Regions from separate parts of the Streptosporangium lutulentum genome, predicted to be linked through region 1. Evidence: riboswitches for the same ligand, from Rfam matches in the RefSeq annotation. Region 1 holds a riboswitch; each other region holds the start of a gene.
The links. A riboswitch is a leader RNA that binds a small molecule or an ion and turns the genes downstream of it on or off. The one in region 1 is predicted to bind S-adenosylmethionine.

Region 1 (9,439 bases):
ACACCGTCACCGGCACCCTGACCAAGGGCCAGTCGGCCTACCAGCCCAGCAACCGCTACTACCAGTCGACCGCCGCAGGCGTCCATACCGGCTGCCTGGACGCCAATGTGGGCGTCGACTTCGACCTGTATCTGCAGAAGTGGAACGGCACGACCTGGCCTACTGTCGCGACCTCCGAAAGTGCGGGCCCGGACGAGAAGATCACCTACACCGGCACCCCCGGTTACTACCGCTACCGAGTGGTCGCCTCCAACGGCTCCAGCCCCTACACCCTGGGGTTCAGGGCACCGTAACCCGCCTCGGCTCCCCCCTCACATCCCGATCACCGGATGCGTTCCCGACGACCGGTAGGCGACAGCCGAGCGGTCCGTCGCAGAGCCGATGGGCGACCTGCTCGTTCACCTGTGGAAATTCAGAAGGGAGAGGTGCTGCAAGCCCTGCGGGTGCAGAAGCAGATGCCGTGCATGCCTGCGCGGTCCGCGTAGTCGGTGCGGACCGCGCGGACCTCGCGGACCTCCCGCCTTAACTCTGCCTATGGGTAAGGGACGTATGAGGAAGTTCGTGTCGACTGTGGTGTGGCATACCAGGGTTTCGAGGCTGGCCGGGGTACTGGGAATGGGGAAGCCTCTCGCTACGGCAGCCGCCCCGCCGCAGGCTGGCTTGTCCGGATTCTCCCGGCTGGCGGCGGGTTTCGCGCTCGTCCCCGCCACGACCGTGCTCATCGTCACGCAGTCCGGTGCGGGCGCCCCGCAACCGCCGGTGAGCCTTGGAACTGCGGGCAGCTTCGCGGTTCTGGCTGGGAGCACCGTCACCGGGAACCTCGGGCTGAGCCCGGGCACGGCGGTGACCGGCTTTCCGCCCGGCACCGTGAACGGAACCATCCATGCGGCCGACGCCACCGCCGAACAGGCCAAGACCGACCTGACCGCCGCCTACGACGATGCCGCCGCTCGGACTCCTGCCGCCACGGTGCCGACGGAGCTCGGCGGGACCACCGTGACGCCGGGGGTCTACACCTCCGCCGCGGGCACCTTCGGGATCACCGGGAACCTGACCCTCAACGCGCAGGGAGACCCGAACGCGGTCTTCGTCTTCCAGGCGGCCTCCACCCTCGTCACCGCGTCCGCCAGCACGGTGACCCTCACCGGGGGAGCCCAGGCGAGCAACGTCTTCTGGCAGGTCGGCAGCTCGGCAGCTCGGCCACGCTGGGAACCAACTCCAGCCTCACCGGGAACATCCTCGCGCTGACCTCGATCACGGTGACCACCGGCGTGACCGTCAACGGCCGCGCCCTGGCCCGCAACGGCGCCGTCACCCTGGACACCAACACCATCACCAGGCCCGCCGGTGCTCTCTCCATCAGCGTGCCCGCGACCGCGAATCTGGGTTCCGCGGCATCCGGTGCCGCCAACGTATCGGCCCATCTCGGCGAGGTCACCGTGACCGACGCTCGCGATGTCTCACCCGCCGCCTGGGTCGCGACCGTCAGTCGGGTGGTTTCTGTAGGCGGCTCCAGCTCCTGCAGGCCGGGTTGCACGACGCCGTACCCCGCTCCTGGCCTTGCCCTTCCCGCCGTGCCGGTCGCACCCCTGAACGGATCATGCCCGAGGGCGCGGATCGCGGTTGATGCTCAATCCCAGTTGAAGAACTGCTCGAACCTGAACCTTCGCACCAGGAGGGGGACGGAGTCCCGGCCGGTCACTCGGATCTTCCTGAGGCGGGTCTGCTGGTTCATCGTGACCTTCACGCACGTCAGGCAGACCTCATGATCTCCCAGCAGGGCGAAGTAGGAGATGCCGGCGCTGCGGCGTCCGAGACCCCTGTCGGAAAGGCCCAGTCCCACCTCACGGTAGATCCGCCTCGAACCCTTGAGGTTGAACGCGGTGGAGCCGATGATCGCGTGGTTCGACGTGGGGGGACAATGTACGAATATCCGGACGTTGTTGTTCTGGCGGGGATTCCAGGGCAACACCCGGAGCGACGTGACGTTCTTCAACTCGGGCGGGATCTGCCCGCCGTTCTTTCCCGAGGAGCCGCTCTTTCCCGAGGAACCGCCCTTCCCCGAGGAGCCGTCGTCCTTGCCGGAGGTGGTGGAGTTGTTGACGTTGACGTTCTTCTTGGAAGGGTCGGGGTCGGCGGCGACCTTCCGGACGACCGCGGCCGGGGTGTCGGACACCCCGGCCACGGGGCTCTGGCCTATCAGGAGAGCGATGACCGCTCCCATTCCCACGACGAGACGCATGTGTTCCTCTTGCCGGACAGACGCCGGACGTTGGTGGCGTGTTCTCGCCGAGGGACGGACACGCGGGTGGCGACGGAGGGCCGGTGCCTGGAACAGCGCGTGGAAGGATGACCGGGCACCCGTCCTGACCAGGCTTATTGTCTTATTATGCCGATCATGTCGTGCCGAGGTGCGCGCCACACCGACGCCGGCCCGCGGCTCGCGGTTCGCGCTCGGGGGAAGCTCGGGGGAAGCCGTCCGGCAGGCAACACATCACATCTCGAAATGTGGGACGCGTGGTCAGGATGACGGTGGGGCGGGTAGAGTGCATGAGACCTGCTCGTCAGGCTCCTAACTGAATATTTGCTCATCCAGAGGGGTGGAGGGACCGGCCCTGCGAAGCCCCGGCAACCATCTCGGTTCGCGACTCGTAATCTGACGAGGCCAGCCGAGACAGGTGCCAATTCCGGTCTGTGACCAGGGTGGTCGCAGACGAAGATGAGGGAAAGGCCTCGCTTCATGGCGCTCGCAACCACTGAAAACACCACCTCGCTCGACTTCGGCCCCGCTGTGGCCCTCTCCTGTCGCGAGTGCGGTGCCCGCTACGACCTCGGTCCCACCTTCGCCTGCGTCGAGTGTTTCGGACCCCTTGAGATCGCCTACGACTTCGGGCAGGTGACCCGGGAGCAGATCGCCGCGGGACCGACCAACATCTGGCGCTATCGTTCCCTGCTGCCGGTTCCGGCCGACGTGATCTCCAAGCCCAACATGGCCCCGGGGTGGACGAAGCTCGTCAAGGCCGACAACCTGGCCCGCGAGCTGGGCCTCCGCTCGCTGCACGTGAAGGACGACTCCGGCAACCCCACGCACTCCTTCAAGGACCGCGTCGTGGCCATGGCCGTCGAGGCGGCCCGCAACTTCGGTTTCCACACCCTCTCATGCTCCTCCACCGGCAACCTGGCCGGCGCGGTCACCGCCGCGGCCGCCCGCGCCGGGCTGGACGCCTGCGTGTTCATCCCCGCGGACCTGGAGGAGGCCAAGGTCGTCATGGCCTCGGTCTACGGGGGCAAACTCGTCGCCATCGAGGGCACCTACGACGACGTGAACCGCTTCTGCTCCGAGCTCATCGGCGACGAGCTGGGCGACCAGTGGGGCTTCGCCAACGTCAACCTCCGTCCGTACTACGCGGAGGGTTCCAAGACCCTGGCCTACGAGATCGCCGAGCAGCTCGGCTGGCGGATCCCGGACCAGATCGTCATCCCGGTCGCGTCCGGCTCCCAGCTCACGAAGATCGACAAGGCCTTCAAGGAGCTGATCAAGCTCGGCCTCGTCGAGGAGAAGCCCTACAAGATCTTCGCGGCGCAGGCCGAGGGGTGCTCGCCGGTCTCCACCGCCTACAAGGCGGGTCTCGACGTGATCCGCCCGGTCAAGCCGAACACGATCGCCAAGTCGCTGGCGATCGGCAACCCGGCGGACGGCCCCTACGTGCTGGACATCGCCCGGCGCACCGGCGGTGCGGTCGAGGACGTCACGGACGCCGAGGTCGTCGACGCGATCCGGCTGCTGGCCAGGACCGAGGGCATCTTCGCCGAGACGGCGGGCGGCGTCACCGTCGGTGTGCTGCGCAAGCTGGTCGCCGCGGGGCGGCTCGACCCCGACGCGGAGACCGTGGTCCTCAACACCGGCGACGGTCTGAAGACCCTCGACGCGGTGGCGAGCCAGGCGCGTCCCACCGCCGTCATCCGGCCCTCTCTTGACGCATTCCGTGCGGTTATCGCCTAGAAATCGTGAAAGGTACTGAATTATGAGCGTTTCTGTGCGGATTCCGACGATTCTGCGGACCTACACCGATGGTGCCGCCGAGGTGAACGGAGACGGTGCGACTCTTCGCGAGGTTCTGCAGAAGCTGGACGCGGACTTCCCGGGGATCGGAGCGCGCATTTTCGATGAAACGGGCAAGATTCGCCGTTTCGTCAACGTTTATGTCGGGGATGAGGACGTCCGTTTTGTCGACAACCTCGACACGGCCACGCCGCCCGGCGCCCAGGTCTCCATCATCCCGGCGGTGGCCGGGGGCTGATCCTCCCGGCGTTCCTTGAGCGCCCGGGCCCTCTCGCGACACCGCAACCCCGGGCGTCTCTCCGTGCTTCCCCTGTCACCCTCTCTGCTCTTCTCACGACACCCGCACCGGCTCCGGCCGCGTGCGGGTGTCGTGTTTTGTGACGTGAGCGCATACTTGGGACGCGGGGAAATAATGCAACATTTAACTAACTAATCGTGATTGCCAAACATGATTTGGCGCTAAAAGCGCATGTAAAGCAGTAGTTTGTTGATTGACTCTGTTGCCCCACGGCATCCCACAGGTATGGTCGAGAACGATCGACGTAGGCGATGTCTCCGCCTCGGAGATTGAGGACTTCGCGAGAGGAATGGGTGTTGTCCTCAAGTCCAGTAAGAGGAGTCGCAAGTGGCGCAGGGCACCGTCAAATGGTTCAACGCGGACAAGGGCTACGGCTTCATCGCGGTAGACGGTGGTAAGGATGTGTTCGTCCATTACTCCGCAATCATGATGGATGGCTACCGTGCACTCGAGCAGGGCCAGCGGGTCGAGTTCGAGATCACCCAAGGGCAGAAGGGTCCCCAGGCGGAGTCCGTCCGGGCGGTCTGACGTAGCCATCCCGTGAATTTGTCGGGAAATGTCGGTGGATCCCGCGGCAGCGCAGTCTGTGTGATCTTCGCGACAGCGGCCCGGTTCGCCGCTCCAGCGGCGGGCCGGGCTTTCGCCATGAGTGGAATGCAGGTCAAAGACCCGCAGCTTGCACTCGACAGGGTAGAGTGCTAAACAGTTTGTTGGCACTCCCGGTTCGAGAGTGCCAACCTGGATCGAGGCGATGGGGCCCGCCGAACGGAGTCGTGGGCCCACATGCCGTCGCGGGCGTCGGCTCGATCCGGTGCAAGCCACCCTGTGTTTGGGAGGTCTAGCCGTATGGCAGCCAAGATGATCGCGTTTAATGAGGACGCCCGGCGCGGTCTCGAGCGTGGTATGAACCAGCTCGCGGACGCCGTCAAGGTGACCCTCGGCCCCAAGGGCCGTAACGTCGTGCTGGAGAAGAAGTGGGGCGCGCCCACGATCACCAACGACGGTGTCTCCATCGCCAAGGAGATCGAGCTCGAAGACCCGTGGGAGAAGATCGGGGCCGAGCTCGTCAAGGAAGTCGCCAAGAAGACCGACGACGTCGCGGGTGACGGCACCACGACTGCCACCGTGCTCGCTCAGGCTCTCGTTCGTGAGGGTCTTCGCAACGTCGCCGCCGGCGCCAACCCGATGGCCCTGAAGAAGGGCATCGAGGCCGCCGTGGAGCGCGTCTCGGAGGAGCTCTCCAAGCTGGCCAAGGACGTGGAGACGAAGGCGCAGATCGCCTCCACCGCCTCCATCTCCGCGGGCGACGCCCAGATCGGCGAGATGATCGCCGAGGCGATGGACAAGGTCGGCAAGGAAGGTGTCATCACCGTCGAGGAGAGCAACACCTTCGGCCTTGAGCTCGAGCTCACCGAGGGCATGCGCTTCGACAAGGGCCTCACCTCGATGTACTTCGTGACCGACCCGGAGCGTATGGAGGCCGTCCTCGACGACCCCTACATCCTCGTCGTCAACTCCAAGGTGTCCGCCAACAAGGACCTGCTCCCGGTTCTCGACAAGGTCGTGCAGGCCGGCAAGCCGCTGCTGATCATCGCCGAGGACGTCGAGGGCGAGGCCCTGGCCACCCTGGTCGTCAACAAGATCCGTGGTCTGTTCCGCTCGGTCGCCGTCAAGGCTCCGGGCTTCGGCGACCGCCGCAAGGCCATGCTCGGCGACATCGGCATCCTGACCGGTGCCCAGGTCATCAGCGAGGACCTCGGCCTCAAGCTGGAGTCCACCACGTTGGACCAGCTCGGCCGCGCCCGCCAGGTCATCGTCACCAAGGACGAGACCACCATCGTCGACGGCGCCGGTGACCCCGACCAGATCGCCGGCCGGGTCAACCAGATCCGCGCCGAGATCGAGAACACCGACTCCGACTACGACCGCGAGAAGCTCCAGGAGCGTCTCGCCAAGCTGGCCGGCGGCGTCGCCGTCATCAAGGCCGGCGCGGCGACCGAGGTCGAGCTCAAGGAGCGCAAGCACCGCATCGAGGACGCCGTTCGCAACGCGAAGGCGGCCGTCGAGGAGGGCATCGTCCCCGGCGGTGGCGTGGCGCTGCTGCAGGCCGGCGCCAAGGCGTTCGACAAGCTCGAGCTCTTCGGCGACGAGGCCACCGGTGCCGCGATCGTCCGCAAGGCGCTGGAGGAGCCGCTGAAGCAGATCGCGGTCAACGCCGGTCTCGAAGGCGGCGTCGTGGTGGAGAAGGTGCGCAACCTCACCCCCGGTGAGGGTCTGAACGCCGCCACCGGCGAGTACGTGAACATGTTCGAGTCGGGCATCATCGACCCGGCCAAGGTGACGCGCTCCGCGCTGCAGAACGCCGCCTCCATCGCGGCGCTGTTCCTGACCACCGAGGCCGTCATCGCCGAGAAGCCCGAGAAGGCCGGAGCCGCTCCCGCCATGCCGGGCGGCGGCGACATGGACTTCTAAGTCCAGACGCTTTCACAAAAGAGGCGACCCTGAAGTGCCGGGGCCGCCTCTTTTCGTGTTCACCGAACCTTGTGTGATCGGGCGCCGTTCCTTTCATCCGGTTTGTGATCAATAAATGATCGGCTCCTAACTCAGGGGCTTGACCCAGGGGGCCCATTGGGGTTGAGGGGCGTAACCGGCGGCACCCCATGCGTGGTGGGCCAGGACATTGTCGTGGAGCACCATCGCGTCGGCGCGGAATGCGCCCAGTTTCGCGAAGCGCTCCTCCGCCGCGCGGATCAGGACGGTCCCGATCCCCTGGCGGCGGCGGGCGGGATCCACGGCCAGCCGATAGAGGTGGGCCCGCCAGCCGTCCCAGCCGGCGATCAGGGTGCCCGCCGGCTCCCCGTCGATCTCGGCGATGAGGACGGCCGCGGGGTCGCGCTCGATGAGCGCGACCGCCTTGGCAGGATCATCGTGGCGGTCGGTTCCCTCGGCGGCTTCGAGCCAGAAGGCCGGCAGCGCGCCGACGTCTTCCAGCCGCCCGTTCCGAACGCCTACGTCCATGGGCTTTTCCATGGCATCGGAAATCAGCAGAGCTGCGCGGGGAGCTCTCTGGCGTGGAGGACGGTCAGGGAGGTGACCGCGCGGGTCAGGACCACGTAGAGGCGGGCCAGGCCACGCGGTTCGGCGTCGACGATGTCGGCCGGTTCGACCACGATGACGTGGTCGTACTCCAGACCTTTGGCCAGGCTCGCCGGGATGACCAGGAGGCGGTGGTCCTCCACGGTGTCCGGGCTGAGCACCCGGTGGTCCAGGTGGTCCACGCGCGACAGCGCCTCGGACACGGTGGCGACCGAGGCGTCCGGGACGATGACGCCGATCGAGCCCTCACGGGACGACGCCTCCCGCACCGCCTGCGCCAGGGACGCGGCGAGGTCGGGCGCGGGCCGTACCGACAGGGAGCCCGTGCCGGGCCGCAGCGACTGGGGAGCGGCCAGGTCCGGGGCGATGGAGGGCAGCAGCCTGGCGGCGAAGTCGAGCACCTCGCGGGGGACGCGGAAGCCGAGGGTGAGCTCGGTGACGGCGCCGTCCTCGAACCCCAGGTGGGTGAGGACCTCCGTCCAGGAACGGGCGGACCAGGGCGTGGTGCCCTGGGCGAGGTCGCCGAGGACGGTGGCCGATCCGGTGCGGCAGCGTCGGCCGAGGGCGCGCAACTGCATCGCGGACAGGTCCTGGGCCTCGTCCACGACCAGGTGGCCCAGGACGGCGGTCCGCTCGATCAGGTCGGCGAGCTCGTCCATCAGCGCGGCGTCGGCCGCCGACCACTTCGCCGAGCGAAAGGACTTGGCGGGCTTGGCCCACAGGAGCAGCGACTGCTCGGCGGCGGTGAGGTCGTCCTTCGCCGCGGCGGCGAGGAACTCGGGATCGCTGAACAGCCGGTGGAGCACCTGCTGCGGGGTCAGCTTGGGCCAGACCTGATCCACGAGCTGCTTGATCGGTTTGGATCTGGCGACCGCGTCCTGCACCCGGTCGTCGGGAGACTCGCCGCGCTGCTCCATCCGGACGAGCACCAGGTGGGCCAGCCGCTGGGCGAGCGTCACCCGGCCCGGCCCGTAACGCGTGGTGCCGTGCAGCGAGGCGACGATCTCACTGGCCTCGTGGTCGGCCACCCGGTAGCGGTTGATCCCCTTGGTGAACAGCACGCCCTCGGTGGGCTTGACGACGTGCATCCACAGGGCGCGCTTGAGCACCGGGGCGATCCTCGCGTCGCCCTTGATCGTGGAGACCATGGGGTCCTCGGGGGCGAGGTGATCGCCCAGGATCCCGGCGACCGTGGTCTGGTCGACCTTGACCTCGCCCAGCGCGGGAAGCACCGAGGAGATGTAGGAGAGGAAGGCGCGGTTCGGGCCGACGATCATCACGCCGGACCTGGCGAGCTTCTCACGGTGGGTGAACAGCAGGTAGGCGGCCCGGTGCAGGCCGACCGCGGTCTTGCCGGTGCCGGGCGCCCCCTGGACGCACACGGTCTGGACCAGCCCGGAGCGGACGATCTCGTCCTGGTCGGGCTGGATGGTCGCGACGATGTCGCGCATCGGGCCGGAGCGCGGGCGCTCGATCTCCTCGGTGAGGAGCCTGCTCTGCTGGAGGTCGCCGCCCTGGTCGAGCCGCTCGTCCTCGTAGGCGGTCAGGTCGCCGCCGTGGTAGCCGAACCGGCGGCGGCGGGCGACGTCCATCGGGTCGGAGGGACTGGCCTGGTAGAACGCCCGGGAGACCGGGGCCCGCCAGTCGATCACCAGGGGGCGGCTGCGGTCGTCGTGGACGTGCCTGCGGCCGACGTAGATCGTGCCGGGCAGGTCGTCGTCCGCGGCGCGGTCGAGGCGGCCGAAGAACAGGGGAGTGCCGGAGAGGTCGGCGAGCGCCGCCACTCGCTGGTCCAGTAGTCCCTGCAGGATCTGCTGGGAGACCCAGTCGGCGGCGGCGTCGGAGGACAGGGAGCTGGCGTGTTCTCGCATCGCGCGCAGCGCGGCCCTGGAGGTGGCGAGGTGTGCGCGTTCGGCGGTGAGGATCTCGGCCGGGTCGCCGGTTATGTCGGGGGCCAATTGATGTGCGGGCACGCGGAAGCG
Region 2 (9,439 bases), 290 kb from region 1:
GGGCTGGTCAATGCGGGGCTTCGAAACGCATCGCTGCGCCTCAAGCTCCCTCCCTCAGGAGGGGGTCACTGACTGATAGCATTCCTTCGTTTGAAACGGACAAGGCATGTCCTTCGCCCACCTCGGCCGAGGAAAGCGGGCAGCCATTCCTTTCGGGGAGCAGAGGAGCCACGGTGTCCCGCCCTTCGACCACCTGGGGCACTTCGCCCAGGTGACCAGCGTAACGGGCCCGGCTGTTTCAGCCGCGTCGCGGCATGCGTGTCAACCACCTCGCATCGAAAACCGGGGTATCCCCAGAAAAGCTCGGTGAAAACAATGGCAGGTGCCGAGCCGTTTCAGGCCTGGCGACCACCGGGAATCCCCTCGATCACGAGGCGGACCGGGTCGGCCGCCGGTAGGCGGACCGGGGCGATGATCGCCGCGGGTGGTTCGAAACCAGCGTGGAGTGACAAAAATGTGTAGTCACTCATGTGCCCCGAGATCACGGGGATCCGATGCCCGCCCCTTCTCCGATCGGTAGCGTCTCCTTTCATGTGGCTCACCTGGCGTGCCGCGATGGAGCAGGCGCTCTACGGCGAGAGCGGGTTCTACCTGCGGGAGCGTCCCTCCGGTCATTTCGTGACCTCGGTCGGCGCCTCTCCCGCCTTCGCCGAGGCCATGCTGCGCGAGCTCATCGCGGTGGACGGCGCGCTCGGCCACCCTCCGGTGGTCGATCTCGTGGACATCGGCGCCGGTGAGGGCAGGCTGGCCGCCGGCATGCTCGCCGCCGCGCCTCCCGAGCTCCGTTCCCGGCTGCGGGTCACCGGGGTGGATCTGGCCTCCCGGCCCGCCCCGCTACCGGAGGAGATCGCCTGGGCGACAGTCGTTCCCGACGCGATCCACGGGCTGGTCATCGCCAACGAGTGGCTGGACAACGTCCCCGTGGACATCGTCGAGCAGACGGCGGACGGGCCCCGGCTGGTCATGGTCAACGTCTCCGACGGCAAGGAGAGGCTGGGCGGGAGACCGCAGGAGGACGATCTGGCCTGGCTGGCCCGCTGGTGGCCGATGCGGGCCACGGGCGAGCGGGCGGAGATCGGCAGGCCCCGCGACGAGGCCTGGGCGTCGGTGATCGTACGGCTGGCATGTGGCCGGGCGATCGCGATCGACTACGCGCACTTCGCGGACAACCGCCCGCCGTACGGCACCCTGGCCGGATACCGCGACGGGACGACGGTCGCGCCCGTGCCGGACGGCTCGTGCGACGTCACCGCGCACGTGGCCCTCGACTCCTGTGCCCGTGCCGGGGAGCGCGCCGGGGCCGTCACGACGACCCTGACCACCCAGCGGGAGGCGTTGCGCGCCCTCGGCGTCACCGGGACGCGCCCGTCCCTCGAACACGCCCGCAGCGATCCGCGCGGCTACCTCCAGGCCCTCACGAGGGCCTCCGAGGAGGCGGAGCTGATCGCCGCCGAGGGGCTCGGCGGGTTCGGCTGGCTCGCCCAGACCCGGACGTGAGATCGGCCCGCCCGCACACGACCCGAGACCGCCCACACGACCCGAGAACAGAGCCGGACCTGAGATCGGCCCGCGCTCGCACCCGGCCCGCGCTCAGACCTGGACCTGGAGGGATTCCAGGCCCCGGATGACATAGCCCGGACCCCAGGACGGCTCGGCGGCCAGTCCCAGCTTCGGCGCCCGGCGCAGCAGCGCGCCGAACGACTCGATCAGCTCGATCCTGGCCAGTGGCGCGCCCAGGCAGAAGTGGATGCCGGCGCCGAAGGAGATGTGCGGGTTGTCCGTCCGGCCCACGTCCAGACGATCGGGGTCGGCGAAGACCTCGGGGTCGCGGTTGGCCGAGCCGAACAGCAGCGCCACCTCGGTGCCGCGGGGGATGTCGAACCCGCCCACCGAGATGTCCTCCAGAACCCAGCGCTCGAACATCTGCAGCGGGGTGTCCCAGCGCATCATCTCCTCGACCGCGGTGGGCAGCAGGTCGTGGTCCGCGCGGAGCCGGTCCAGCTCGGCCGGGTTGCGGAACAGCGACCACCAGCCGTTGCCGGTGACGTTGACGGTGGCCTCGTGCCCGGCGTTGAGCAGCAGCACGCACGTGCCGACCAGCTCTTCCTCGGTGAGTTTGTCACCCTCCTCCGCCACCAGGGCGAGGGCGCTGATCAGGTCGTCACCGGGGTTCGTCCTGCGGCTGCGGGCCAGCCCGATGAGGTAGTCGGAGAACTCCTCGGACGCGCGCACGGCGGTGTGCTGGGCCTCGACCGAGGGGTTGAGCTCGTACATCTTGCAGATGTCCGCCGACCAGGGCCGCAGCAGGTGCCGGTCGGCCTCCGGCACGCCGAGCATCTCCGCGATCACGGTCACCGGAAGCGGCTCGGCGACCTCGGAGATGAGGTCGCCGCCGCCGCGCTCGACGAAGCCGTCCACGAGCTCGCCGGCGATCCGGGCGACCTTGGGGCGGAGCGCCTCGACCATGCGAGGGGTGAACGCCTTGGACACCAGCCGCCGGAGCCGGGTGTGGACCGGCGGCTCGACGTCGAGCATTCCAGCCCTGACCACCCGCCAGAACGGATCCTGGAACTCGGGGTCGTCCTGCCTGCCGAACTCCTGGTGCGTGGCCACGTGCAGGTAGGAGCGGCCAAGCCTGCGGTCACGCAGGAGCGCGTTGACATCGGCGTGCCGGGCGATCAGCCACTGACCGGTCGGTTCGAAGAAACTGACCGGCCGCTCCCGCCTCAGCTCGTCGTAGACGTCGTAAGGATGGGCGACAAATTCCGGATTCCAAGGATCAAATAGCACTTAAGCATCGTAATCCTGACCTACTACTCCACCAATACACCGGGATCTTCCTGGTCGAGGCCGCAGAAAGGCGGCCGTCGCAGCCGTCAGACCCCCACGGTGAAATCCGGCTCGGGGCCGGGGTCAACGGCGTCGGCGTATCGGGCGTGCCGGAACGGGGAGACCGCCATTGCCAGTGCCACCAGAACGAACCCGGCGACGCCGATCCAGAGTGCCGTCCGGTAGCCGGTCGCGACGGCCAGAAACCCGCCGAGGGGCGCGCCGACGACGACCGCGGCCCGGTTGAGGGAGCGGATGGTGGTGTTCATCCGGCCCTGCAGCCCATCGGGGGTCACGGACTGGCGGTAGCCGAGCTCGTTGGGGCCCGTGACGCCCATGGCCACCCAGAACAGGAACTGGGAGAGAGCGACCATCACGAACACCGCGAGTCCGGGTACGGCCAGCGGCATCAGTGCCCAGGCCGGCGCCATCAGAGCATGGGCGGCGATCACGGTCGGACCGGCGTCGAACCGCCGGCCCGCCCATCCGGCCAGCGCCCCGCCGAGAAAGGCGCCGACGCCGCCGCAGGCGTAGGCGGCTCCCAGCCAGAACGCCCCGAGGTCAAGCTCGCGCGCGTCCAGCGCGTAGGCCACGAAGACCGTGCCGAGCATGCTGTGGAACAGGAACCAGGCATGTGAGGTCACGGCCATCGGGGCGAGGGTCCGATGGCGGTAGATCCAGGACAGTCCTTCGCGCACCTCGGCCCTCAGGTCGCGCCGCGAGGCCGGCTGGGCCCGTTCGGTGACGGAGATCGAGGCGAGGAGCACGCCGGAGACCAGGTAGGAGGCGGCGTCGACCAGCATCGCCACCGGCGCGCCGACCACCTGGATGAGCGCCCCGGCGAGCAGCGGCCCGGCCGTCTGGGCCACGGAGTCGGACTGTTCCAGCCGGGCGTTGGCCGGGATGAGGAGCTTCCGGGGCACCAGCCGGGGCAGAAAGGACTGGTTGGCCGCGTCGAACAGCAGCGACAGCAGCCCGAAGACCATGACGTAGGCGATCAACGCCGGCATGGTGAGCAGCTCGGCGACGTACAGCAGCGGGATCACGCAGACCAGCGCGGCCCGTCCGAAATCGGTGCCGACCAGGATCGGCTTACGGCGGCACCGATCGACGAGCACCCCTGCGACCAGTCCGAACAGCAGGTACGGCAGCCATCGGGCCGCGTTCATCAGGCCCAGTTCGAAGGCGGTGGCGTGCAGGGCGACCACCACGAAGATCTGGAGGGCGACGGTGGTCACGTGCGCGCCGAAGATCGACACCGTCGAGGCGACCCAGAACCTGCGATATCCAGGAAGATCCACAAGGCGGGGCATCACCTGGACTTTAACAAGGGGCTGATCGACAGGTCGATGACGTCCGCCGTAGCCGGGCCACCGGCGTGAGCCCGGCCTTCGTGAAGACCGGGCTCACGCCGGTACCTCCTCGGCGCCGGCCGGGTGCTCGCCCGTGGGACGGGCGAGCACCTGGCGTCAGGAGTCGGTCCGCTCACCCACCTGGCCGTCGGCCTTGGGAGAGCCCTGGCTATCGGCCTTGGGAGAGCCGGGCCGCTCACCCACCTGGCCGTCCGCCTCGGAGGAGCCGGTCCGCTCGCCGGCCTTGTCCTCAGAAGAGCCGGTCCGCTCGCCGGCCTGGCCTTCGGCCCCGTAGCGCTGGTGCAGCGCGACAGGCTCCCCCTTGCCCGCCTTGCTGCGCATCCGGATGTTCAGCAGCTCCACCAGAAGCGAGAAGGCCATCGCGAAGTAGATGTAGCCCTTGGAGATGTGCTGCTCGAAGCCCTCGGCGATGAGCACGACGCCGATCAGCACCAGGAAGGACAGGGCGAGCATCTTGATGCTCGGGTGCCGGTCCACGAAGCGGCTGATCGGCCCGGAGGCGACGAGCATCACGATGACCGAGACGATGACGGCCGCGATCATGACGCCGAGCTCGTCGACCATGCCGACCGCGGTGATCACGGAGTCGAGCGAGAAGACGACGTCGAGGACCATGATCTGCAGGATCACGGCGGTGAAGGAGGCCGCCACCTTGCCGCCGGCGTGGCCGGACTTGCCCTCCAGGCTGTCGTGCATCTCGAAGACGCTCTTGCCCAGCAGGAACAGCCCTCCGAGTATCAGGATCAGATCGCGCCCGGATATCCCATGCCCGAAGACCTCGAAGAGCGGGGCCGTGAGCCTCACCACCCACGACAGCCCGAGTAACAGGGCCAGACGACTGATCAGGGCGGCGGCGAGGCCGAGTTTGCGGGCTTTGTCGCGCTGCTCGGGAGGAAGCTTGCCCGCGAGGATCGAAATGAAGATGATGTTGTCGATCCCCAGGACGATCTCAAGCGCGACAAGGGTGAAGAACCCTATCCATATCTCCGGGTTGGTCACCCAGTCCATCGTTTCCTCCTTGGTCGCCCGGCTGCCTGGACGTTTCACCGGTTGCCTGCCAGGACGACTGGGAAGCCCCATGAGTTCCTTCTGGGGAATAACGGCTGATCACATTCACAACACGGGGGACGCCGTCCGGCCGTCGCCGCGAACGGGAGAGGCGACCTCAATCCCCCCGTAGGTACTTGCAGGACACGGCCGGACGTCGGTTATAGTTCCCGGGTAGGTCATGAGTGCCAGTGACAAGCCCCGGCTCGCTGGCCGGCAACCCTCGCGTCCGCGGCGGGGTGCCCCGGGTGAGGACCTGGTCCGACGCGTAGCGCGTCGGGCAAGCGCGGGCTCCACGCACCAACGCCATGGGTTGGGGTCCGATGACCTCGAAGGAGCCTTGGCGTGTCCACATTGACGATTCTCACTCCCGCCTCCACGTCCGCGACCACCCCGGCGCGCCCCGCGCCCGCGGAGCGGCGGATTCCCCCGGTGCTCGGCTCCGACCTGGAGGTCCCGGTCAGGGGCGGCAGGCTGATCCCCTACGCCAACCTCGACTACGCCGCCAGCGCCCCCTGTCTGGAGCCCGTGAGCGCCGCCGTCACCGCCGCGCTCCCGGCGTACTCCAGCGTCCACCGGGGCGCCGGGTACGCCTCCCAGCTCACGACGGCCCGCTACGAACAGGCCCGGCACACCGTCCGAGCCTTCGCCGGGGCCCGCCCCGACGACTCGGTGATCTTCACCCGCAACACCACCGACGCGACCAACCTGCTGGCCCGTAGCCTGCCCGAGGGGACCACCGCCGTGGTCTTCGACACCGAGCACCACGCCTCGCTCCTGCCCTGGGGCACCGCCGTACGGCTCGCGATCCCCGCCTTCCCCGGCGAGGCCGTCCGCGCCGCCGACGAGGCCCTGGCCGGGATCGACGGTCCCAAGCTGCTGGTCGTCACCGCCGCCTCCAACGTCACCGGCGAGCTCTGGCCGATCGCCGCCCTGGCCCACATCGCCCACCGCCACGGCGCCCGCATCCTCGTCGACGCCGCCCAGCTCGTCCCGCATCGCCGTCTCAACCTGACGGCGCTCGACCTGGACTATGTGGTCTTCTCCGGTCACAAGCTCTACGCCCCGTTCGGCACGGGCGCCCTGATCGGCCGTTCGGACTGGCTGGCGGAGGCGGAGCCGTACCTCAAGGGCGGCGGCGCGGTGAAGACCGTGAACGACGACGAGACCGAGTGGCACGACGACCCCGAGACCCGCCACGAGGCCGGAACCCCGAACGTCCTGGGCGCCGTCGCGCTGGCCGCCGCCTGCGACGCCCTGACCGCCACCGGCTGGACCGTGCTGCTCCGCGAGGAGGAGCGCCTTCTGAGCCGCCTGCGCGACGGCATCACCGCCGTCCGGGGCGTGCACGAGCTCTCCCTGTGGGGCCCCGATCACCCCCGCGTCGGCATCGTCTCCTTCGTGGTGGAGGGCTTCACCGCCCGCGAGGTCGCCGAGGTCCTGTCCGGTGACTACGGCATCGGCGTGCGCGACGGCAAGTTCTGCGCCCATCCGTTCGTCCGCCACCTTCTCGGCACCGCCGACGGGGGCTGCGACGACGTCACCGCCTCCGCCGTCCGCGCCTCCATCGGCATCGGCACCACCGAGGAACATGTCGACCGCCTGATCACCGCTTTGCAGGATCTTGTCTCACGCGGCTGACGTGACAGCATGGGTCTTATGACTGAGCCTCATGCCGAAGGCGCGCCCCGGACGATAAGCGTGGGGATCGGGGCCGGAGCGGAGGCCGTGCCCGACACGCACGGCAAGGAGCTCGCGACCGAGGACATGATCCTCAACATCGGGCCGCAGCACCCGTCCACGCACGGGGTGCTGCGGCTGCGGCTCACGCTGGACGGCGAGCGGATCAGCTCGGCCGAGCCGATCGTGGGCTACATGCACCGCGGCGCGGAGAAGCTGTTCGAGGTCCGCGACTACCGGCAGATCATCGTGCTGGCCAACCGGCACGACTGGCTGTCGGCCTTCTCGAACGAGCTGGGCGTCGTGCTCGCGGTGGAGCGGATGCTCGGCATGGAGGTGCCGGTCAGGGCGGTCTGGACGCGCACCCTGATGGCCGAGCTCAACCGGGTGCTGAGCCACCTGATGTTCCTCGGGTCCTATCCGCTGGAGCTCGGTGCGATCACGCCGGTCTTCTACGCGTTCCGGGAGCGTGAGACCCTTCAGGCCGTGATGGAGGAGATCTCCGGCGGGCGCATGCACTACATGTTCAACCGGGTCGGCGGCCTCAAGGAGGATCTGCCCCTGGGATGGACGAACCGGGTCTCCCAGGCCGTCGCGGACGTGCGGCGGCGGCTGCCCGACATCGAGAACCTGATCGCCGGCAACGAGATCTTCCTCGCCCGCACGCGCGGGGTGGGCGTCCTGGACCGCGAGACGATCATGCAGTACGGCGTGAGCGGCCCGATCGCCCGCGCCTCGGGCGTGGACATCGACCTGCGCAGGGACGAGCCCTACCTGGCCTACGGCGAGCTGCCGGTGAAGGTCGTCACCCGGTCGGCCGGAGACTGTCACGCCCGGTTCGAGGTGCTGCTGGAGCAGGTGAAGGTCTCCCTGGACCTGGCCGACGCCTGCGTGGAGCGGCTCCTCGACCTGCCTCAGGGCCCGATCAACCAGCGCCTGCCCAAGGTGCTCAAGGTGCCCGAGGGGCACACCTACGCCTGGACCGAGAACCCGCTGGGCATCAACGGCTACTACCTGGTCTCCCGTGGGGAGAAGACCCCGTGGCGCATGAAGCTGCGCTCCGCCTCCTACAACAACGTCCAGGTGCTGCGGGAGATGCTCCCCGGCCACCTGATCTCCGACATGGTCGCCATCCTCGGCTCGATGTTCTTCGTCGTCGGGGACATCGACAAATGAGGCACGGCAGGAGCACATGAGCGAACAAGATGGGGACACGAGTCCCCGTACGGCGGGCGGGCAACGGGACAAGTACGTCGACTGGCTCCGGGCCGTCAGCCTGCTCGTCGTGGTGCTCTGGCACTGGGCGTTCACGATCCTGCAGTGGGGGCCGGACGGTCCCTCGCCGACGAGCCCGCTGGGCTTCACCTCGGGGTTGTGGATCCTCACCTGGCTGTTCCAGGTGCTGCCCCTCTTCTTCTACGTCGGCGGGCACGTCCACCTCCTGTCCTGGAACCGCGCCCGCGAGCGCGGGGTGGGCATCGGAACCTTCGTCGCGCGGCGCATCCGCAGCCTCGCGGTCCCGGCGCTGGCGCTGGCCATTACCTGGATCGTGCTGGGTGCGGTCGTGACGTGGGCGTTCGGGATCGGCTGGATGGACCGGGTCGTCCTGCTCATCATCAGCCCGCTGTGGTTCATCGCCGTCTACCTCGTGCTGGTCGCCCTGCTCCCCGTCTCGCTGTGGCTGCACCGCCGCTTCGACGTGCTGGTCCTCATCTGGCTCGCGGGGGCGGCACTGGTCGTCGACGTGCTGCGGCTGCGCTACGGGTACGAGGCCGCGGGCTGGCTCAACATGATCATCGTCTGGGGCCTGGCCCACCAGGCGGGGTTCTTCTACGACAGGGTGGTGGCCCTGCCCCGCCAGTTCGACGTGGCCATCCTGTGGACCGGGTTGTTCGGCCTGTTCGGGCTGGTCTACTCGGGCATCTACCCGGGCTCGATGGTGGGCGTGCCCGGCGACAAGCTGTCCAACATGGCGCCGCCGACCTTCGTCATCGTGGCGCTGCTGGTCTTCCAGATCGGCCTGGTGGAGGTCCTGAGGCCGTCCATGGAGCGCCTGCTGGAGCGCCCGAGGTGGCAGCGCGTCAACGAGACGGTCAACAGGTTCGCGCTGCCGCTGTTCCTGTTCCACACGACCGGCATGGCGATCTGGGTGGCGCTGACCTGGTGGCTGCTCGGTGGGGAGCCGCCCGGCCAGGTGGTGCCCCCCGACCTGTTCTGGTGGCTGGAAAGGCCCCTGGCCGTCGTCGGCCCGCTGCTGTGCACGCTCCCGGTCATCATGCTGTTCGGCCGGAAATGGTCCGCGAGGCGTTAGGAGCGCCGCGGAAAACGGGCGGGAGGCCCCCGGATCACCTCCAAAACGGACGACCGGGCGCCGGAAACGCCTTCGGGGTCCGCCCACGACGCGCTGGAGACGGTCCTCGTGGACGGACGGCGGGGCGATGGAAGCGGTCCTCAGGACGTACGGCGAGCGTCTTCGACGGCCGGTTCTAGCGGTCTTTCTCGTCGGAGTC
Region 3 (9,439 bases), 3.1 Mb from region 1:
CCGATGTCGGCCTCGACCACACCGGTCTTCCACCGCTACTACGAGAACAGGGAGTTGTCGCCGAGCTTCGTCCACCACCCCGACTCCCTGGAGCGAGGACTCGGTCACTGGAGCGCGACGGGGGGTGAGCCGGGAGGGACGCCGTGACGTCACGCCTGTGACGGCCCACCTCGAAGTGGGGCGCATCCGGGGTCGCCGTCGCCGTACGGCAGGGCACGTGAGGCCGTACGGCGACGGCGCGGGACCGGTCTGAGAGGTGCGGGCGGCCGCGTGGCCGCCCGCACCGCGGGACGAAAGCCCGGCCGGCCCGGCTGTCCGGACCGGGGAACCCGGCCCGCTCGCGCACGCTGTCGCCGGAGGGGGAAAAGGTATAGAACTATATTCTGTGGCTCTCGCGTGGGGAGTTCTCGTGCGGCGGGTCCCCGGGGAAAGGGGCCTGTAGGGAGGGAGGCGGGATGGTCGACCTGGTGCTGTCGTCGATCGATCGGGGCGTGCTGACGCTGACGTTCAACCGGCCGGACCGGCTCAACGCCTGGACCGACGAGCTGGGGCGGCGTTACTTCGACCGGCTGGCCGAGGCGGAGCTGAACCCCGAGGTCCGGGTGATCGTCGTCACCGGAGCGGGGAAGGGCTTCTGCGCCGGGGCGGACTTCCGGACGCTCAGCGCCCTCCAGGACGGCTCCTACGACGGCGAGCCGGACAAGCGCCCCAACACCTTCCCGACCACGATTCGCAAGCCGATCATCGCCGCGGTCAACGGCGCCTGCGCCGGGCTCGGCATGCTCCACGCCCTGGTGTGCGACCTGATCTTCACCGCCGACGAGGCGAAGTGGACCACCGCCTTCGCCCGGCGCGGCCTGATCGCCGAGTACGGGATCTCGTGGATCCTGCCCAGGCTCATCGGCCATGCCAAGGCCATGGATCTGCTGCTGTCGGGCCGCACCTTCTCCGGGGCCGAGGCCTACGAGCTGGGTCTGGTCAACCGGTCGCTGCCTCGCGAGAGCCTGCTGGAGGAGACCGTGGCCTACGCTCGCGAGCTGGCCGCCTACAGCTCGCCGGCGTCGATGGCCGTGATCAAACGCCAGATCTGGGGCGACTGGAGTCAGAGCCTGGAGTCGTCGGAGTCCGCGGCGTCGCGTCAGATGCTGGAGGCCTTCTCCCGGCCCGACTTCACCGAGGGCGTCGCCAGCTTCCTGGAGCGCCGCGCCCCCGGCTTCCCGCCGCTGTAGACCGCGGTGAACCGTTGTAGACCGCCCGGCCGGTTCGCGCGGCGGCGAGCCGGCCGGGTCCGCGGTGGACACAGTGAGCACGGTGGACGCGGCGAAGGTGAGGGGCATCGCGGCGATCGGCCGTGAGCGCCGCGGGAGCGTGGGGCGACGGGGCGGGCCGCGGTCGGCGGGTGGCGCCGGGTGGCCGGGCCGCAGGCGGCGGGTCGGCTCAGGTCATCTGGGAGAGCCAGTGGGGAGCGGCCCCGAAGGGGGCGGCGCGGGTGCCGACCGCCTTCATCAGCCGGGCCGCGGAGGCGCGGGCGTTCTCGATGACGTCGGGGGGATAGGCGTAGCGGACCTGGTGCTCCTCGAACTCGTCCTCGTCGTCCAGGATGATCCTGCCGTCGCGCATGCGGATCACGTCGAGGTCCAGGTCGACCATGGTCACCTCGCCGTCGCTCCACCGGGGCACCGTTGAGATGTCGCAGTAGATCTCGACCTTGTGCGGGGAGGCGTTGAAGGAGGCCGTCCACCAGTCGTCCCGGGGGAAGAGCATCACGCACGCGTAGCGCCAGGGGACCGGCGGCCCGTTGCCCTTGCGGGCGCTGGAGCCCACCTCGCATCCGATCCACACGCCGTGCTCGTCCTCGCCGAGGAGCAGGCTGGGGTGGTGCCAGTGCAGTGACCCGTCGTACTTGCGATAGACCACGTTCACGATCTCTGGTGACATCCCCCGACTGTAAACCTTGACAGAGATCTATGTATTTCCTACCTTCTAACTAGGTTAAGAGCGTCAGTGCAAGCCCCGGCCGGCTGACCGGCAACCCTCGCATCGCGGCGGGGTGCCTCCGGGGAGAGACCTGGCGGCACGGTGGGCGTGCCGCAAGCGCGAACCCCTCAACGGGGTTGCCGAGACATGCCTGGGAGCGCCACATGTCCGAGACCACGCTCGACCACGCCGGCCCCGTCGACCTCGGCACCTACGGCCGCCACCGGCGGGGTGACCGCCCCGGTCCCCGCCACCCCTTCCGGGGACGGATCGGGACGCCCCCGCGGGCCCACGCCGGGAATCTCTGTCGGCCCCCCGCCTTCCGGGAGAACGTGATCTCCTCCCCGGCGGGGGAGACCGGCCCCTGGCGGATCCCGGTCCAGCCGTTCCACGCCGACCGGGACCGGTCCCATCACGGAGCCGCCGTATGAACGGGCGCGGGGCCTTCGCGGTCCTCGCTCCGTCGAGGGAGGGGACCTCGTGAGCGCGGTCGCCGTCGTCGGCGCGGGGCCGACCGGCACCTGCCTGGTGGAGCGGATCTGCGCCAACGCGCCCGAACTGCTGAGCTGGCCGTCCCTGGACATCCACGTGATCGACCCCTACCCGCCGGGCGGCGGCCGGATCTGGCGTGAGAGGCAGCCCGGACTGCTCTGGATGAACTCCGTCGCCGCCGACGTGACGCTGTTCACCGACGAGTCGGTCCAGTGCGAGGGCCCGATCCGCCCCGGCCCCTCCCTCGCCGACTGGCTCGGCCGCGACCCGGGGCTGTTCGCTCCCCGCCCGGTCCAGAACGCCTACCTGTCCCATGTCTTCCAGCACGCGGTGAGGACGGCTCCGCGCGGCGTCCGCGTCCACACGCACGCGACCCGCGCGCTCGATCTGGCCGACGTCCCCGGCGGCCAGGCGGTGACGCTGGAGAACGGCCGGACGATCGAGGTGGACGCCGTGATCCTGGCCCAGGGGCACGGCGATGTGACCCCGACCGGGGAGGAGCGGTCGCTGGCCGCCCTCGCCGCGGGCGGTGTGGGCGGTGGGCTGCGCTACCTTCCCACCGGCTACGCGGCCGACCTCGATCTGGACGGGATCCCCGCGGGAGAACCGGTGATCGTGCGCGGCATGGGGCTGGCCTTCGTCGACCTGATGGTGCTGCTCACCTCGGGCAGGGGCGGCCGGTTCGTCCGTGAATACGACGAGGAGCTCGTCTACCTGCCCAGCGGGCGGGAGCCGCTGCTCCACGTGGGATCGCGTCGCGGCGTGCCGTACCACTCCAAGACCGGATACCCGGTCCGCGGCGCCCGCCCGCCGGTGCCGCGCTTCCTCACCGCGAAGGCGCTGGGCGAGGGGCCGTGGAACTTCCGCCGGGACGTGTGGCCGCTGGTCCGCAAGGAGCTGGCCTTCGCCTACTACCACGAGCTGATCACCGCGCACCCGCAGCGGTCCCGGATGGGCTGGGAGGAGTTCCAGGAGGCGTTCGCCGCCGAGGAGTGGGGCAGCCTCGCGATGCGGAGGCTGATCCGCCGGGCCGTGCCCCGCCATCTGGACCGGCTGGACTTCGACCGGCTGGACCGGCCGCTGGAGAAGATCCGGTTCGGTGACTCGGCGGGGTTGCAGAAGTGGATGCACGGCTACCTGACGGCGGACCTCGACCGGCGGTCCGACCCCGCGCACAGCGCCGACCACGCCATGATCCTCGGGCTGCTCTCCGTCTACGGCGTCCTCGCCGAACTGGGCGTCTCCGACCCCGGGTTCCACGGCTTCTTCAGCTACATCGCCAGCGGCCCGCCCGGTCCCCGGCTGGAGGAACTGCGCGCCCTCGCGAGGGCCGGCGTGGTCACCTTCCTCGGCGCCGATCTCCAGGTGGGGCACCGCGACGGGCGATGGCGGGCGCAGAGTCCCAGCGTGCCCGGCGGCGTGGAGGCCACGACCCTGATCGAGGCCCGGCTGCCCGCGCCCAGCGTGAGCCGGGCCGTCGACCCGCTGATCACCGCGCTCCGCGACCGGGGCGAGGTCGACGAGTCCGCCGGGCTGCTGAAGGTACGGCCCGCCGACCGGCGCCTGCTGGATCGCTCCGACGTCCCGCACCCCCGCAGGTTCGCCTTCGGACCCTGGGTTGTCGGCGGCCGGGCCACCGCCGGGTTCGCCCGGCCCGGATTCAACGCCCCGCTGTTCCGGCACGCCGACGCGCTCGCCCGGATCGTGCTGTCCGAGACCGTCGCCACCCAGGTCAGTCACGTCGCATGAGCCGTCGCCGTCCGGATCGACCGGACCGAAGGAGTCGTCGGATGAGGAGATGTTCGTGAGATCGCGATGGGGCGCCCTGGCGCTGGCCGGGGTGCTGACGCTGGCGGCGTGCGGGACCGAGGCCCCGGCGGCGACCGCCGGCGAGGGAGGCGGCGGGTCGCTGGTGTGGGCCGTGGAGACGCAGCCGATCACCTTCAACCCGCACCAGTGGGGCCAGAACAAGGCCCGGCTGCTGGTGCACAACCAGTTCGACAACCTGATCGCCCGGGGGAGGAACGGCGAGTTCCTGCCGTGGCTGGCCACGTCCTGGGAGGTCTCCGAGGACGGCCTGACCTACACCTTCCGGCTCCGCGAGGACGTGACCTTCCACGACGGGGAGAGGTTCGACGCCGCGGCGGTGAAGGCCAACCTCGACCAGCTCGTCTCGGAGGGCTACAACCCCGCGGTCAAGGCGATCCAGCTCCGCGACTTCGGCTCGGCCGAGGTGACCGGCCCGTACACCCTGAAGGTCACGCTGAAGACCCCCGACGGGATCTTCCTGGACTTCCTGGCCTCACCGCCGGCCGGTCAGGTCTCGCCCAGGTCGCTGAAGAACGCCAAGGACCTCAAGGCCGGCGGGACCGATGTGGTCGGCACCGGGCCGTTCATCCTCGACCGCTTCACGCCGGGTCAGGAGGTCCACTACAGGCGCAACCCGGACTACGACTGGGCGCCCCCGAGCGCGGGGCACCAGGGGCCGGCCTACCTGGCCGAGCTGACCTACCGCTTCCTGCCCGAGGCGGCGGTCCGGGTCGGCGCGCTGACCTCGGGACAGGTCCAGGTCATCGAGGGCGTGCCCGCCACCGAGGTCGGCCTCATCAAGAGCGACCCGGGGCTGCGACTGGAGACCAGCCTCAACTCGGGAAGCGCGTTCTCCTACTACTTCAACCTCTCGCACGCGCCCTTCGACGACAAGCGGGTGCGCGAGGCTTTCCGGGACGCCGTCGACGTGGACGCCGTGCTCAACGCGGTCTACCAGGGCACCGCCAAGCGGGCCTGGAGCATCGTCGGCCAGGGCAGCCCGGCGTTCTACGACGCCTCACTGGAGAACACCTTCGGCGACGACCCCGCGCGGGCCAACAGGCTGCTCGACGAGGCGGGCTGGAACCAGCGCGACGGCGAGGGCTTCCGGGTCAAGGACGGCAAACGGCTGAGCGTACGGTCGGTGTCCTCGGCCCCGTACGTCAGGGACCGCCGCGACGTCCTCGCCCAGGCGATCCAGGCGGCGGTGAAACAGAGCGCGGGCATCGACTTCCAGGTCAAGCTCGTCGACGACGGCACCGCGCAGAAGGCCTACAGGGAAGACCAGTACGAGATCTTCGAGAACTCGCGCGGCGACACCGACGCCGGGGCGGCGCTCAACCTGATCCTGCCGAAGGGCGCCGCGATCAACCGCACCCACGTCGAGAGCGCCGAGCTGGACAGGCTGCTCGCCGAGGCGTCGGCCACCTCCGACCCGGCCGAGCGCAAGGAGCTCTACGCCAAGGTGCAGAAGATCGCCGTCGCCGACGAGGTCCTGCTGCTCCCGCTCTACGTGCCCGCCGACCAGATCGCCCACGGCGCGGGCGTCACCGGGGTCACCTTCGAGCCCGTCTCCGGCACCCCCAACAGTGCTTACGACGTCCGGATCGGGACGTGAGCACTCTCCTGCTCACCCGGCGGCGGGGGCTGGCCGCCGCCGGGTGGCTCGGCCCCGTGGTCCGGCGGCTCGGGTCCGGCCTCGCCGTGCTCTGGGCCGCCGCCACGGCGGCCTACGTCGCCCTGCTGTTCGCCCCGGGCGACACCGTGGACGTGCTGATCGGCGACGGCCTCGACACCCCTGAACGGCGAGCGCAGATCATCGCCGAGTGGGGGCTGGACCGTTCGGCCCTTGAGCAGTACGGCGACTATCTGGCCCGGCTGCTCCGGGGCGACCTCGGCCACTCCTACCTCCTGCAGCGCGGCGTCGGCGACGTCCTGTCCTCGCAGATCTGGCCGACCGTCTCGCTGGCGCTCGCCGCCGCGGCCTTCGGGGTGGCGCTCGCCCTGGTGCTCGCGCTCGCCACCGCCGGGCGCAGGTCCCGGTTCGGTGACCTGGTCGGCCTGTCCGAGCTGGTGGTGGTCTCGGTGCCGCCGTTCCTGATCGGGATCCTGCTGCTCGCCGTGTTCTCCTTCACCCTGGGCTGGTTCCCGGTCTCCGGGGACCGCGGCCTCGTCTCGCTCGTACTGCCCGCCGTCGCGCTGGGACTGCAGATCTCCGGGGTGCTCGGCCAGGTGCTGCGCGAGGGCCTGGAACGCGCGCTGGAGGAGCCGTTCGCGGTGACCGCGCGCTCGCGGGGCATCACCGAGTGGCGGCTCGTCGTCCGGCACGCCCTGCGGCACGCGCTGCTCCCCGCCGTCACCCTCGTCGGCTGGTTCACCGGCGTCCTGCTCGGCGGCGCGATCATCATCGAGGCCGTCTTCGGCCGTCCGGGACTCGGCCAGGTCACCGTCTCCGCGGTGACGGGAAAGGACATGCCCGTGGTGATGGCGGTCGTGCTGCTGTCCGCGCTCGCCTACGTGACGGTCAGCACGATCGTCGACCTCGCCTACCTCGCGATCGACCCCCGCCTGAGGAGAAGCCGATGACACCCCGTCCCAGGATGTCCAGGTCGTGGAGAACCCGCCCGAGGAGAAGCCGCCTGAGGAGAAGCCGATGACGACGGTCACCGAGACGCCGCGGATCGTCTCCGCCGCTCCCACCCCGGCCACGCGCGGCCACGGCGCGGCTCCCGGGCTGATCCTCCCGCTGCTGTTCCTGGCCGTCGCCGCGGTCGCCGCCCTGGCCCCGGGCCTGCTGACCGGGGTGGATCCGCTGGCCGCCGATCCGCTGCACGCGCTCGCGGGGCCGGGCGCCGGGCACTGGTTCGGCACCGACCATCTCGGCCGGGACGTGCTGGCCCGCGTCGTCCACGGCGCGGGGCACTCGCTGAGCATCGGCGCGGCGGCGATCCTGCTCGCCACCGGCGCCGGCACGCTCCTGGGCATCCTGGCCGGACTGTTCCCCCGATACCTCGACGAACTGCTCAGCCGGTTGTTCGACGTCCTGGCCACCTTCCCCGAACTGCTGCTCGCCCTCATGGTCATCGCGATCACCGGTCCCGGCACCGGCAACGTCATCCTCGCGATCGGCGTGGCTCAGATCCCGAACTACGCCCGCGTGGTCAGGGCACAGACGTTCGTGGTCCGCAGGTCCGGCTACGTCGAGCAGGCGGTCACCTTCGGACTGTCCCGGCCGGTGCTGGTCCTGCGGCACGTCCTGCCCAACGTGCTGGGTCCGCTGCCGGTGCTCGCCACGATCGGCATGGGCACCGCCGTCATCGCCACCTCGGGGCTCAGCTTCCTCGGCATGGGCCCGCAGCCGCCCAGCCCCGAATGGGGCTCGATGCTGTCCGAGGCCCGCGACTATCTGCGCGTCGCCCCGTGGACGGCCCTCTTTCCCGGCCTCGCCGTCACGCTGACCGTCATCAGCCTGACGCTGGCCGGGCGTCGGCTGCAACGCCGTTTCGAAGGGAGAAACCCATGAGCCTGGTCGAGGTCGAGGATCTGCGGATCACCTTCCCCAAGGCCGGCGTGGAGGCCGTGCGGGGGGTGAGCCTGTCGATCGCGCCGGGCGAGTGCGTGGCGATCGTCGGGGAGTCCGGTTCGGGCAAGAGTGTCACGGCCAGGACCCTGGTGGGGCTGACCGGTCCCGGCGGGACGGTGACCGCGAGCGGATTCGCGGTGAGGGGACAGGACGCGCTCCGGTTCGGGCGGCGGGACTGGCGGCGGTTGCGCGGCCGGTTCGCGGGGCTGGTGCTGCAGGACGCGCTCCTGTCGCTCGACCCGCTCCGCACGATCGGCGACGAGATCGCCGAGGTGCTCGCCACCCATGACGTCGTGCCCCGCGCCGAACGCAGGGCGAGGGTGATCGAGCTGCTCGACGCGGTCGGCGTGCCGGAGCCGGAGGCGCGCGCCCGGCAGTACGCCCACCAGCTCTCCGGAGGGCTGCGCCAGCGCGCCCTGATCGCCTCGGCCATCGCCGCCGACCCCCCGCTGATCATCGCCGACGAGCCGACGACCGCGCTCGACGTCACCGTGCAGGCCCAGATCCTGCGCCTGCTCGCCGCCCGCAGAGCGGAGGGCACCGCCCTGCTCCTGATCAGCCACGACCTGGCCGTGGTCTCCTCCATCGCCGACCGCGTGCTGGTCATGAAGGACGGTGTGATCGTCGAGGAGGGGCCGCCCGCCCGGGTGCTGTCCGAGCCCGCGCACGACTACACCAGGCTGTTGCTGGCCGCCGTCCCCTCGGCCGCCTCGCGCGGCACCCGCCTGTCCGCGATCGCCGGAGGCGTGTCGCTGCGCGCCCCGCTGCCCGAGCGGCGGGTCGACGACGGCTCGCCGGTCGTGGAGGTCTCTCACCTGTCCGCGGCGTACGGCTCCCGCCGGGTGGTGGACGACGTCTCCTTCGAGGTCCACCGGGGCGAGACCGTGGGCATCGTGGGAGAGTCGGGTTCGGGCAAGACGACCGTCGCCCGGCTCGTGCTGGGCCTGCTCGCGCCCCTCTCCGGCGAGGTGCGGCTGAACGGCGCCCCCTGGTCGGGCATCCCCGAGCGCGGACGCCGCTCCCGCCGCTCCGGCATCCAGATCATCTCCCAGAACCCGCTCGGCTCCTTCGACCCCCGCTACACCGTCGGCCGCCTGATCGCCGAACCCCTCGAAGGCTCCTCCTCGGACAGGAAGGCCCGGGTGATCGAGCTGCTGGGCCGGGTGGGACTCGCGCCCGACCTCGCCGACCGGCACCCCCGGGGTCTCTCCGGCGGCCAGCGCCAGAGGGTGGCCATCGCCAGGGCCCTCGCCCCCCGGCCCGACGTGCTCGTCTGCGACGAACCGGTCTCCGCGCTGGACGTGTCGGTCCAGGCCCAGGTGCTCGACCTGCTCGCGGAGATCCAGTCGGCCGACGGCACCGCGCTGATCTTCATCTCCCACGACCTGGGAGTGGTGCACCACATCAGCGACCAGGTCCTGGTCATGCGCCGGGGACGGGTCGTGGAGGAGGGACACGTGGACGAGGTGTTCTTCATCCCCCGGCACGACTACACCCGGGAATTGCTCGGTGCGGTGCCCACGTTGGCGCCGGTCGAGCGCTGACGGGAGGGCGACCGTACCCGTGATGCCCGAACCG

Region 2: linked by a shared signal. The riboswitch ahead of J2853_RS36370 (aminotransferase class V-fold PLP-dependent enzyme) and the one ahead of thrC (threonine synthase) in region 1 are both predicted to bind S-adenosylmethionine.
Region 3: linked by a shared signal. The riboswitch ahead of J2853_RS23335 (hypothetical protein) and the one ahead of thrC (threonine synthase) in region 1 are both predicted to bind S-adenosylmethionine.

The regions. Positions count from the first base shown of each region.
Region 1 covers NZ_JAUSQU010000001.1:8,358,542-8,367,980, forward strand. Annotated here, with positions in the region: gene J2853_RS37725 (S1 family peptidase) at 1-293, shown strand, start outside; gene J2853_RS37730 (ice-binding family protein) at 616-1,248, shown strand; gene J2853_RS37735 (hypothetical protein) at 1,631-2,242, opposite strand; SAM riboswitch class I at 2,586-2,726, shown strand; gene thrC (threonine synthase) at 2,741-4,003, shown strand; gene J2853_RS37745 (MoaD/ThiS family protein) at 4,026-4,301, shown strand; gene J2853_RS37750 (cold-shock protein) at 4,689-4,889, shown strand; gene groL (chaperonin GroEL) at 5,208-6,833, shown strand; gene J2853_RS37760 (GNAT family N-acetyltransferase) at 6,960-7,379, opposite strand; gene J2853_RS37765 (HelD family protein) at 7,403-9,430, opposite strand.
Region 2 covers NZ_JAUSQU010000001.1:8,067,376-8,076,814, reverse strand. Annotated here, with positions in the region: gene J2853_RS36390 (SAM-dependent methyltransferase) at 532-1,497, shown strand; gene J2853_RS36385 (cytochrome P450) at 1,591-2,790, opposite strand; gene J2853_RS36380 (MFS transporter) at 2,877-4,142, opposite strand; gene J2853_RS36375 (TerC family protein) at 4,299-5,210, opposite strand; SAM riboswitch class IV at 5,427-5,542, shown strand; gene J2853_RS36370 (aminotransferase class V-fold PLP-dependent enzyme) at 5,595-6,890, shown strand; gene J2853_RS36365 (NADH-quinone oxidoreductase subunit D) at 6,909-8,105, shown strand; gene J2853_RS36360 (acyltransferase family protein) at 8,122-9,240, shown strand; gene J2853_RS36355 (DUF3180 domain-containing protein) at 9,416-9,439, opposite strand, start outside.
Region 3 covers NZ_JAUSQU010000001.1:5,216,073-5,225,511, reverse strand. Annotated here, with positions in the region: gene J2853_RS23350 (nitric oxide synthase oxygenase) at 1-147, shown strand, start outside; gene J2853_RS23345 (enoyl-CoA hydratase-related protein) at 456-1,229, shown strand; gene J2853_RS23340 (DUF402 domain-containing protein) at 1,438-1,938, opposite strand; SAM riboswitch class IV at 1,991-2,103, shown strand; gene J2853_RS23335 (hypothetical protein) at 2,142-2,408, shown strand; gene J2853_RS23330 (FAD/NAD(P)-binding protein) at 2,458-4,218, shown strand; gene J2853_RS23325 (ABC transporter substrate-binding protein) at 4,274-5,896, shown strand; gene J2853_RS23320 (ABC transporter permease) at 5,893-6,864, shown strand; gene J2853_RS23315 (ABC transporter permease) at 6,932-7,801, shown strand; gene J2853_RS23310 (dipeptide ABC transporter ATP-binding protein) at 7,798-9,405, shown strand.